DNA from 2 places in the Caproiciproducens puteiluti genome. Region 2 is predicted to be linked to the other one. Evidence: a T-box and tRNA genes for the amino acid it is inferred to sense, from the RefSeq annotation. Region 2 holds a T-box; the other holds one or more tRNA genes.
What was found. The T-box of region 2 lies ahead of tyrS (tyrosine--tRNA ligase). A T-box ahead of a tRNA ligase gene usually reads a tRNA of that ligase, here a tRNA-Tyr.
Positions count from the first base shown of each region.

Region 1: it has a tRNA-Tyr gene. The T-box ahead of tyrS (tyrosine--tRNA ligase) is inferred to sense a tRNA for this amino acid. The anticodon was not compared.

Region 1 covers NZ_CP194790.1:552,164-557,811, reverse strand. The annotation lists gene ACRQU7_RS02755 (TetR/AcrR family transcriptional regulator) at 43-636, opposite strand; gene ACRQU7_RS02750 (hypothetical protein) at 866-1,468, opposite strand; gene ACRQU7_RS02745 (helix-turn-helix domain-containing protein) at 1,611-2,507, shown strand; gene ACRQU7_RS02740 (WD40/YVTN/BNR-like repeat-containing protein) at 2,586-3,458, shown strand; tRNA gene ACRQU7_RS02735 (tRNA-Tyr) at 3,748-3,833, opposite strand; tRNA gene ACRQU7_RS02730 (tRNA-Thr) at 3,868-3,943, opposite strand; tRNA gene ACRQU7_RS02725 (tRNA-Pro) at 4,098-4,174, opposite strand; gene ACRQU7_RS02720 (GntR family transcriptional regulator) at 4,427-5,143, opposite strand; gene agaB (PTS galactosamine transporter subunit IIB) at 5,375-5,648, shown strand, end outside.
Region 2 covers NZ_CP194790.1:2,051,660-2,057,307, forward strand. The annotation lists gene ACRQU7_RS09990 (YfhO family protein) at 1-982, opposite strand, end outside; gene tyrS (tyrosine--tRNA ligase) at 1,098-2,327, opposite strand; T-box leader at 2,375-2,612, opposite strand; gene recN (DNA repair protein RecN) at 2,643-4,325, opposite strand; gene ACRQU7_RS10005 (arginine repressor) at 4,331-4,780, opposite strand; gene ACRQU7_RS10010 (NAD(+)/NADH kinase) at 4,782-5,639, opposite strand; gene ACRQU7_RS10015 (TlyA family RNA methyltransferase) at 5,641-5,648, opposite strand, start outside.

The DNA of each region.
Region 1 (5,648 bases), 1.5 Mb from region 2:
TATTAAAAGCGCTTTCAATGGGTTTGTTTCGCCTACGGGCGTTCAGGCCAGTATTTCCCGGATCGACCGGTACAGTTCGCCTTTCACGCTGTCGATCGGATAGGGCATTTCCAGAACAATGGAGTTGTAGCAGACGGCCCCGACCATGGAAACAACAATGTACAGGCGCTGCCTGGCGATCTCGCTGTCGCCCCCCGCGGTAATGAAGTGCTGAATAAAGATCCGCTTCGCCCCTTCCATTTCGTCATAGGTCAAAGCCTTTTCATACAAATCCCAGGACAGATTTTTATAGATGAGGGACAGCAGCTTTTTGTTTTTCTTGAAAAACTCAACTAAATAATCCACGAAAAAGATCACGCTCGGAAGAAAATCCATTTCTCTGACCTTCTGACGCTCCGCAACCGCTTTCATCGCTTCGTCAAATACCGCCGCGCTTTTCTTTAAAATGATTTTATCGACCAGATCATATTTATCCTTGCAGTACAGATAGAACGTTCCTTTTGCAACGCCCGCTTTTTTTACAATATCGTCTATAATCGTGTTATGCACGCCGTTTGAAGTAAACAGCTCGTAAGCGGCGTCATAGAGCTTTGTCATTTTCAGCTTTTTGTTTTCCAGAATCTTTGTCGTCTTCAATTTTCGTCATCCCCTCGCCCTTTTTCTGTTAAATCATGGAAAATGACTATTAGTCAATATCCGTATTATAATCTTGCCCCTCCCGTCTGTCAAGAAAGGAAGTATACAAATACGGTATAGATTCCTCTGATGAAATTGTGTAAATTTTGCCTGCCCGAGGACAAAAAAACACCCAGACAATCCGCCCGGGTGTTTTAACCGCTTAACCGCAGTAACATTTATAATACTGTTATAATACTGTAAACCCGAACTGTTCGCTGAAAACCTTTTTCAGCTGCCGGGCAAAGTCCCCTTTTCCCATCACACCGGTCTCCTGATAGCCCTGATTCCGGAATTTCCGCGTCAGCTGCTCCGGATGTTCCGTATACAGGGGCCGGTTCAGTGTCCGCTTTGACGCCGCGCAATCGCCGCCGCTGTAAAAAAGCCGTTCCACACTGCAGAAAACCCGTCCTTCCTGCATTTTACAGACAATCAGCGTTATCGGGAACAAATCGCCGCTTTCCGGACCGCCGCATTCCTGCAGCCGTTCAAAAATCAGATCGACCGGTACGCTGTAGGAAGAGCTTCCGTTGGCGGCGGAAAGAAAATTCTTCATCATGCCGTTCAAATGCTGCGCGTCACACGGGAAATTTCCCCGCATGCGCTCTCTGGCCTTTAGGATTCGGTACTCCGGATTGAAAACGCGCAGTGCCGCAAGCTCCGGAACAAGATCGGCGGAAACGTCTCCGTCGTAGGTGCAGTCCGTAAACAGCCTGCACAGCGAGCGCCCCCTCGCCGCACGTCTGCTGTAGTCTCCGCAATAGGAATCACAGGCGAATTCTGCCGTGCTCATCGTTTCCCTCCCCTTTCCTTCCACAACTGTCAGAAAATTCTTGAACCTTCTTCTGATAACCAGTATAATGATAATATCTTCTATTATCTATCGAAATTTTGCCTATTCTTATAACAATATTATAATCATGGAGGACAGCGCCATGAAAAAATTAATCCTTCGTAAAAACCTCTCCGAGGAGTCCCCGCACGGGGATTACGGGTTCCCGTTTTTCCTCAGCCACGAGATTCTCTCCGAATATGAGCACGCGAGCTTTGAGGTCCACTGGCACCCCGATCTGGAATTTACCGTTGTTCTGGAAGGGGCGATGGAATATCAGGCAAACGATACCGTCTACATTCTTACGGAGGGCTGCGGGATGTTTGTCAACGCAAACGTCCTGCACACCGCAAAATCGTACGAAGGGCAGGACTGCTCGTATCTGGTCATTACATTTAACCCCGTGCTGGTCTTCGGGCATGAAAACAGCACGATTGAAAACGCCTATGTGCTGCCGGTCATCCAGTCGCAGAACTGCCCTTCCCTCTACCTGAGTCAGGAGGTTCCCCCGCAGAGGCGGATGATGCAGCTTATCAGGGAAATCAACCGGGCGTACACGGAAAACGGCCTTTGCCGGGAACTGCAGATCAAGGGCAGGCTGTGCGAACTGTGGACTCTGCTTTTCCGGGAGCTGCAGGGCGTGCTTGCTGAAAAGGACAGCGCCGGTTCCAAAGATATCCTTTATTTAAAGCAGGCGTTAAACTATATTCACAGCCATTACTCTGAAAGGCTTACGCTGGAAGGGCTGGCCGCCTCCTGCAACATCAGCAAAAGCGGATACTGCCGTTTTTTCAAAAAGACCATGCGCCAGACCCCTTTTGAATACCTTTTGAAATACCGGATTGAAAAAAGCATTCCGCTCCTTTTGAGCGGGGAGTATAACGTCACCGAAATCTCCGAAAAGGTCGGCTTCTCCGGCGCGAGCTACTATTCGGAAAATTTCAGAAAATACATGAACTGTTCCCCGACGGAATACCGGAAAATGCACGCATCTTCATAAAAGCCACGCATTGGCAGCCCATTCACAATTTGATATCAGCGGACGCGAATATCCAAAATAAGAAGGAAGGAAAATTTAATGGGCATGGTTAAAAAGCCGCAGGGTCTTAGCGGCCTTGTCACTGTGTTTATCATCATCGGCATTGCGGGGGTATTTCTTACCTACAGGGCGGGAGGTCAAAACACGCAGCAGACAATCGACAACATTGCCCTTTTGCATGCAAACAGCTCCTATATGCTGAAAGACGGAAAATTCGTCATTAGGGACGGTAAGGGGGTGACCTGCACCGTACCGCTTGAATCCGGCACGGGCGATTCGGCTTCCTACTTCAGCGATAAGGCGGTCTACATATCCGACGAAGTGACCGCCGTTGCGTATGGTGGAACCGAAGCGGACAGCAGTGTAAAGGTCCTTGTCAGCGACGACAAGGGAAAGACCTGGAGCAGCTCCCGGGTGGCGGAAGCCGGGGCGGATCATGCCGGAACCAAATTTCTCGGATTTCTTTCAAAAAAAGACGGATGGCTGGTCACTACTGGAGATGTCGCGTCGGGATCCCAGAAAAACCGCGTTTTTCTGACGGCGGACGGAGGAAAAAGCTGGTCTGAAATCGGCAATACAAGCGAAGCTTACCCGCATGTTGTGACCGGAGCGGGCTTTGCAAGTCCAACGACGGGCTTTCTGTCCTTCCGCTATGACAGCGATGCGGACCCGGTCGTGTACCGAACGCAGGACAAGGGGAAAACCTGGGTGAAATGCGCCGTCGGGCTGCCGCCGGAGCTGAAAAACGTCAATTCCTATCCTACGGCTCTGTCCCCTGTTTTTCACGGCGCGTCCGGCGTTTTGCCCGTTGCCATGACGGACAATGATACCGGAGCGCAAACGCAGATTCGTTATGTTACGGATGATTCCGGCAAAACATGGATGTTTGACAAAAAGAGTCTCCCTCAATAAATATGAGCGCCTCAACATAAAAAACGGCCTCACTCCGTTTGAAATCCGAAGTAAGGCCGCTAAAGCCGTGTTATTCTACGACAGGGTTTTTATTTCTTTCTCTGTTCAACGAGGCACAGTCCAAAACTTTTGTTTTGCGGCGGTCCCTTCTTTGCAGACCAAAGCTTGGGTCGCGACACCGGCCTGTTTCTATCATCAATCGACAATCGAAAGCGTCCCGCAGATAAAAGCGGGCTTTACAGCTCCAGACAGTAAAAAACAGGCAAGCCTTAAAGGCTTGCCTGTTTTTTGGTGGGAGAGGATGGATTCGGACCATCGAAGCTATAAAGCAACAGATTTACAGTCTGCCCCCTTTGGCCACTCGGGAACTCTCCCATATTCTATTGATAAGTTTGCACTTATTTGCAAATGGAGCTGGCAGACGGACTTGAACCCCCGACCTGCTGATTACAAATCAGCTGCTCTACCAACTGAGCTACGCCAGCATTTTCAGCACTCGATTAATATATCATTTTACGGTTTATTTGTCAAGCAATTCGATGAAATTTCTGTCTCTCCCGGCTGTATCGCCAGATTCCGCCAATGAACCACTTACGACGAAAAAATGGCGCCCAACTCCACGAGCTGGGTCCCATTTTTTGGTCGAGGTGACAGGGTTCGAACCTGCGGCATCTTGGTCCCAAACCAAGCACTCTACCAAGCTGAGTTACACCTCGTCGCTGACGATATGCACGGTGAAATTCCCTGCACCGTGCGGCTAAAAGCTTTCACTATCAATGGCAGTCAACCTGCGCCCGCGTCATCGGGCAGCCCTATTATTATATGTAATATGAGGGTCATTGTCAAGTGAATTTATAAAATTAGCAGTTTTCTGGCAGACTATAACCGGATGACTTTCCATTTAAATTTCCGCCTGTCCGCCGGCTTCACGCGCAGCAAAGCCGGCCGCGACCGCCGAAAAACGAAAGTCACTTCCGGTTATTCAGTTCAATTTTAAAAACGTATTTGTCCCCCCGCACCACGGAGGAAGTATATTCCACCAGACCGTCTCCCTCGTAGCTGAAGCGCTCCAGCAGGATACAGGGGATTCTGGGGGATATCTTCAGCAGCTCGCACTGTTCGGAGTCCGGAAGAATGGGAATAAAGGTTTCGGTCGCCCGGTCCACCTTCAGCCCATACTTGGCGCTGAGGTAATCATAAAGCGACCGGCTTTCCACCGCATCCACGTCGATGTGCACGAACCGGTTTTTCGGCAGATAGGTGGTTTCAATGACCAGCGGATAGTCGCGGGCCGAGCAAAGCCGCACCAGCCTGTGGTAAGCTTCCCTTCTCTCCGCCCTGAGCTTCAGGGCAAGGCTTCGGCTGAGGGTGATCGTTTCATAGCTTAAAACATGGCTGTGAAAGGAGATATTCTTGTTTTTCAGGTCATCGGTAAAGGTATAAAACTGGGAGAGGTTTTGCTCAAATACCTTCGGCTTTACAAAAGTACCGATGCCATGGATGGTATAGACCATTTGCTCCTCTTCCAGTAAAGCCAGCGCCTGCCTTACGGTCGACCGGCTGACTTTATACATCTGGCACATGTCGCGCTCCGATGGAAGCAGGCCGTTTTCGGGGTATTCGTGGCTGTTGATGTACTGCAGGATATGGTCGTGCAGTTCCTGATACAATGGCAGATTCGGCATTGCATATACTCCTTTCCCGTCTTTTCGACAGCAAATAAACTATCGTCAATTTAAACAAAAACCATGCTATTATTCTATCATAAAAAAACCTATTGTACTAGTGGTATCGATCGAAATTCGGAACCTGTTTTTGAACTGGTTGAAAAAAAGTCATAATTATTGTATTTCTGTTCATGATATGTTAAAACTTATCTAACAAATCTGAAACAATTGAACGAGGGGTGATTTTAAGTGGGAAATCCAAACATACTCTTGACGAGAATCGACAACCGCCTGGTCCACGGCCAAGTGGGGGTCACCTGGACGGCGACGCTGGGTGCAAATCTGCTTTTAGTCGCGGATGACGACGTGGCTCACGATGAAATACAGCAGCAGCTTATGGCAATGACTGCTGAATCTTCCAGTGCAGGAATCCGTTTCTTCACTTTGCAAAAGACCATCGACATCATCGGCAAAGCAGCTCCAAGCCAGAAAATCTTCATTATCTGCAGGACTCCGGCGGCTG
Region 2 (5,648 bases):
TTCCGGTCTGCCACATCTTATTGATCGGTTCTATGAAAACCGGTATCACAGTCAGAACAAACAGGAAAAATACAAGGTTTGTACTCGGCGGAAGACTTTTCGCAAAAAACAAATAGACAATCAGCGCGGCAAAGATCGCGCCCGAGCACAGAATCACGGTAAACGTCGTGTCCAGCCTGGAAATCAGTCCGCCCACTTTTAAGCTCGTAAACAGGTCGCTGGTTCTGGCGGAAACCATATACTGCATCAGGGAAGGCAGCCAGACCACGGCGGTAATCAAAGCGGTAATCAGGGTGGAAACTCCCAGAAGCAAAATATTTTTCCGGCGTGTCCCCTTTTTCGCGAAGAAGCAAACATAGACTCCGGATGCCAGTACCAGAAAAATGGATACCATATAGCTCAGATAGAAATTTACTGTCAGTATCGCTGAAAAAGACAGGACATACCACAGGATTTTTCCTTCGTCGGCCAGCTTTATCAGGCCGATCAGAAGAATCGGAAAAAGATACATGACGTCCAGCCATACGTGGTTCTGGTAGTAAAACATGGTGTAGCCGCAGAAGGCATACATCACGGAGATCGCGGTGTTTTGCAGCACACCGAGCTTTTTGAATTGAAAGCGAAAAAAGACGCTTGCCGTAAACGCGCATACCATCATTTTCAGCAGGACCAGAATATTCATGAAAAGATAGAGATCCGCCTTATCGACAAAGGCAACCAGAAAGCTGAACGGACTGCTGATGAAAAACAGGAATACGCCCCAGAAGCTCATGCCCCCGGCATTCTGCATATTCAGAAACATGTTTGCTTTTCCGGACAGGATATCTTTAAAGTCCATCAGAAAAGGGATGACCTGCTGGTTCATGTCGCACCACGAAAGAGTGTTATATCCAAAAGGAAACATCCTGCTTACAAAAAACACCGAAAGCATAATCACCATCACCGAAGCAGGTGCCAACAGAAAAGAGCCGTTTTTTTTCATCTGGATGAATCCTCCAACATTTGTCAATGTACCTATTATAAGGAATTGCCGGACGAAAATCAATCAAAACAGCCCGCCGCCGAAATTTCGGCGGCGGGCTGAGCGAATTTTTGCGTTAATCAACCAGATTGACTTTGTGAAACACCTTTTTTCCCTTTTTAATCACCACATATTTTTTCTCGAAATGGTTCAGGGAAAGTTTCTCCGCGCTGGAAAGTATCTTCTCGTTATCGACTGAAATACCGCCCTGATCGATCAGACGTCTTCCCTCTCCTTTGGAAGGCGCCAGCTTTGTCAGGACCAGAAGATCAAGCACGCCGATTTCCCCATCGGCAAAATCGGCCGCGGTAATGTCCGTGGAGGGCATGTTGTCCGTGTTCTCGCCGCTGCAGAACAGCGCGCGCGCGCCTTCCTGCGCCTTTAGCGCTTCCTGCTCGCCGTGAATCAGCTTAGTGACCTCAAACGCAAGAATTTCCTTGGCCTTGTTGAGTTCCCCGCCTTCCAGCTTCGCAAGTTCATTGATCTCCGACAGCGGAAGAAACGTAAGGATTTTCAGGCATTTGATAACGTCGGCGTCGCCGATATTGCGCCAGTACTGGTAGAAGTCGAACGGCGTGGTCTTTTCGGGGTCCAGCCAAACAGCACCCTTTTCGGTTTTGCCCATCTTTTTGCCCTCGCTGGTGGTCAGCAGGGTAAACGTCATGCCGTAGGCTTCCTTGCCCTCTTTGCGGCGAAGCAACTCGACGCCGCCGATAATATTGCTCCACTGGTCGTCGCCGCCAAGCTCCAGCTGACAGTTATAGCGGTGGTTCAGTTCCAGAAAGTCATAGCTCTGCATAATCATATAGTTCAGCTCAAAGAAAGAAAGTCCCTTTTCCAAACGCTGCTTATAGCATTCCGCGGCAAGCATACGGTTGACGGAAAAATGCACGCCGACATCGCGCAAAAACTCAATATAATTCAGATTCAGAAGCCAGTCACCGTTGTTGGCCATAATCGCCTTGCCTTCCGAAAAATCAACCAGACGGGACATCTGCTTTTGGAAGCAGGCAATATTGTGGTCGATTTCCTCTTTGGTCAGCATTTTGCGCATATCGGATTTTCCGGAAGGATCGCCGACCATGCCCGTTCCGCCGCCGAACAGCGCAATCGGCGTATGGCCGGCTCTCTGCATGTGCGCCATGACCATAATCTGTACAAAGTGGCCTACGTGCAGGCTGTCGGCTGTCGGATCAAACCCGATATAGAATGTGGTTTTGTGATTGTTGAGAAGATCCTGAATCTTCTCCTCATCCGTCATCTGGGCAATCAAGCCCCTTGCTTTGAGTTCTTCGAAAACTCCCATAAAAAATCCTCCATTTCAGGGGGATAAAAAACGCCCCCTGCTAATTTGCAGAGGGCGGAAATAACCGCGGTACCACCTCAGTTCACCGTAACCTCGCGGATACGGCCTTACGGGTACAAAAAATACCCACGCGCTGTAACGTGCGCTTTCACGGCCAAATCTAATAGGAACCGTTCAATCTGGCGACTCCGGGATGTACTTCAGCCAAATCACGCGCCTGCTTACACCAGCCGCAGGCTCTCTTTGCCGGCTTTTTGACTTACTTCTTCCCATCAATGTCATTATACTGCATTATACCTAATTCCCTCCGCATTGTCAAGACGATCCGTGCTTTTTGGCAAGCCTGAGCATTTCCGCCGCATTTTCCAGCAGCAGCGGCGTGATCTGTGCTCCGCCTATAATTCTTGCCAGTTCCTGCTTCCTTCCCTCGTAATCCAGCTCGGCCACGTCGGTGAAGGTTTTGTTCTCTCGGACCTGCTTTTTGATTAGGAACTGCGTGTCGGCCAAAGCGGCTATCTGCGCCAGATGCGTTACACAGATCACCTGACGGTGGCCCGCGACCTCATGCAGCTTCAAGCCAACCTTCTGCGCAGCGCTTCCGCTGATACCGGTGTCGACCTCGTCGAAAATCAGCGTGTCAATATCGTCTTTCCCGGCAAGCACCGTTTTGATAGAAAGCATAATGCGGGAAAGCTCGCCGCCGGAGGCGATTTTTGCAATCGGCTTGGCCGGCTCGCCCGCGTTCACCGAAATCAGGAACTGAAGCTTGTCGCAGCCGAGCGGATTCAGCGGGCATTCCTCCTGCTGTACCTGAAAATCGATGCTCGGCATATCGAGAAAACGGAGCTCTTCCTTCACCCGTTTCGTAAAGGCCCGTGCCGCCTCTTTGCGGCAGGCGGAAATCTTTTTCGCAAGTCTTTCCGCCTCCGCCTTTGCCTTTTGATATTCCTTTGTCATCTGCAGAATTTTTTCATCCGAAAGCTGGATGTCCTCCAGCTGGGCCTGCGATTTTTCGAGAAAATCGATCATATTTTCCACGGAGCCGCCGTATTTCAGACCAAGGCGATAAAGGACGTCCAGCCGGTCCTCTATCCTTTCAAGGTCCGCGGGATCATATTCCAGCTCCGAAGAGAAACCGCGCAGTTCCTCGCCGCAGTCCTCCAGATCGTAGCGGATATTTTTGATTCTTTCGGAAAGCTCATGGATTTCCGGAAGGTATTTTTCCGTTTCGGACAGAGCGTCCGAAGCGGAAGCGACGGCGGATAAAGCGCCGTCAAAGCTTTCTTCCCCGTTCAAGGCCGATTGCGCCGTATGAATCGCCGAGGCGATCTTTTCGCTGTTTAAATAGCGGGTGCGGATTTTATTCAGTTCTTCCTGCTCGCCGGCCCGCAGTCCGGCTGCCTCCAGTTCATTGATCTGATAGGTCAGCAGATCAATCTGTCTTGCTTTCTGTGCCTCGTCCATATCAAAAGCGTCCAGGGTGCTTTTCATACGCTGCATATTGCTGAAAGCGGCGCGATACTCCGAGAGCAGTGCCTCGGGCACGCCCATGCGGTCGATATACCGGATATGTAAATCGGGCGACAGCAGGTCATAGCTCTCGTGCTGGCCGTGAATACTGATCAGCATGACCCCGATCTCTTTCAAAACGGATACGGTTGCCGGACGGCCGTTGATGCGGCACACGGCTTTGCCGTCGGTATGGATTTCACGCTGAATCATGACGGAACCGTCTTCTTCCGGCGCATAGCCGAATTCCGCCAGCTTATGGACGGCCTGTTCCCCCAGGTCGGAAAAAACGGCGGTGACAAAAGCGGAACGCGCCCCGGTCCGTACAAGCTCGCGCGAGGTTCTTTCCCCCAAAATCGCGTTGATGGAATCAATAACAATGGATTTTCCGGCTCCGGTTTCCCCGGTCAGAACGTTCAGGCCGGGGTGAAAATCAATCCCGGTCTTTTCAATCACAGCAATATTTTCGATGTAAAGCTGAGAAAGCATTGCAATCACCCAACCATTTTTTTAAGTTCAGCAACCAGCTGCTGTGCATGGTCTTCGTCCCTCATCGCAATAAAAATGGTATCGTCCCCGGCCAGAGTGCCGACGGCGCCCTGCCAGTGCATGGTGTCCATTGCCGCGCAAACAGCCTGCGCCATGCCCGCGTGGCATTTGATTACCACCAGATTGCACGCGTAGTCAATCTGCACAGCGGAATCGGAGAGGAGGGAATAAAATTTAGAGGAGTAATCGGCCGTGTTGCTTCTGCCGGTGGAGTATCTGTACTTTCCGTCGTGGGACAAAGTCTTGATCAGCCTGAGCTCTTTAATGTCGCGGGAAACGGTGGCCTGGGTTACTTCAAAACCGTCTTCGCGCAGGCGGCGCAGCAGTTCTTCCTGGGTATCAATCGCGTATTCGTTAATCAATTCAAGGATTTTTGCGTGTCGTCGTGTTTTCAATTCAATTTCTCCTCTCGGCTAATTTTTCGTTCACTACCTCATAAAAATTATCGTCTTTTAATTTAATAATTCTCACCATACGTTCTGAACGGCAAAAATTAATTTTCTGATTATCGGCAATCTGAATAAAAGTGTCCCCGTCCACGGACAAAATAATCTCGCTTTTATAGTGGGAACACGCCGTTACGCTCAGCTTGGCGTCCGGCCCGAAAATAACCGGCCTTGTCAGCAGGGAATGCGGACAGATCGGCGAAAGCAGAATACAGTTGATGCTCGGGTCAATCACAGGGCCGCCGGCGGAAAGGGAGTACGCGGTCGAGCCGGTGGGAGTGGAAATAATCAGGCCGTCCGCCCTGTATTCGCAGACATTTTTGTCATTGAAGTGAACCGTGATATCCAATATCCGGGAAAGCGCTCCGCGGGCGATCACCGCGTCATTCAGCGCCAGATGGGTTTCCTCTTTCCCCTGATTGACCAGCCGGATTTCCAGCATCATACGGTTTTCGATGGTATAGTCCCCGTCGATCAGCTTTTTCAGCTTGTCAAGCTCGTCCGTTTCCAGCCCGGCGACAAAACCGAGCCGCCCCACATTGATGCCCAAAATCGGCTTTTCCGCCATAGCGGCATGCCGGGAAGAGTGAATGATGGTTCCGTCGCCGCCAACGGCAATGACGGCGTCACAGTCGGACATCATTTTATCAAAATCATCGTAAAAGACAATGTGCGAATTTGGAAAACAGCTTTTCAGGTTTAATCGCATGCATACCTCCGCGCCGAATTTTTGCAGCGTTTCCGCTACCCGCGTAGTATGAAGCTGTGCGTTGTGCTTGCTTAGATTCGGCATGATCGCTATTTTCACATTATTCAC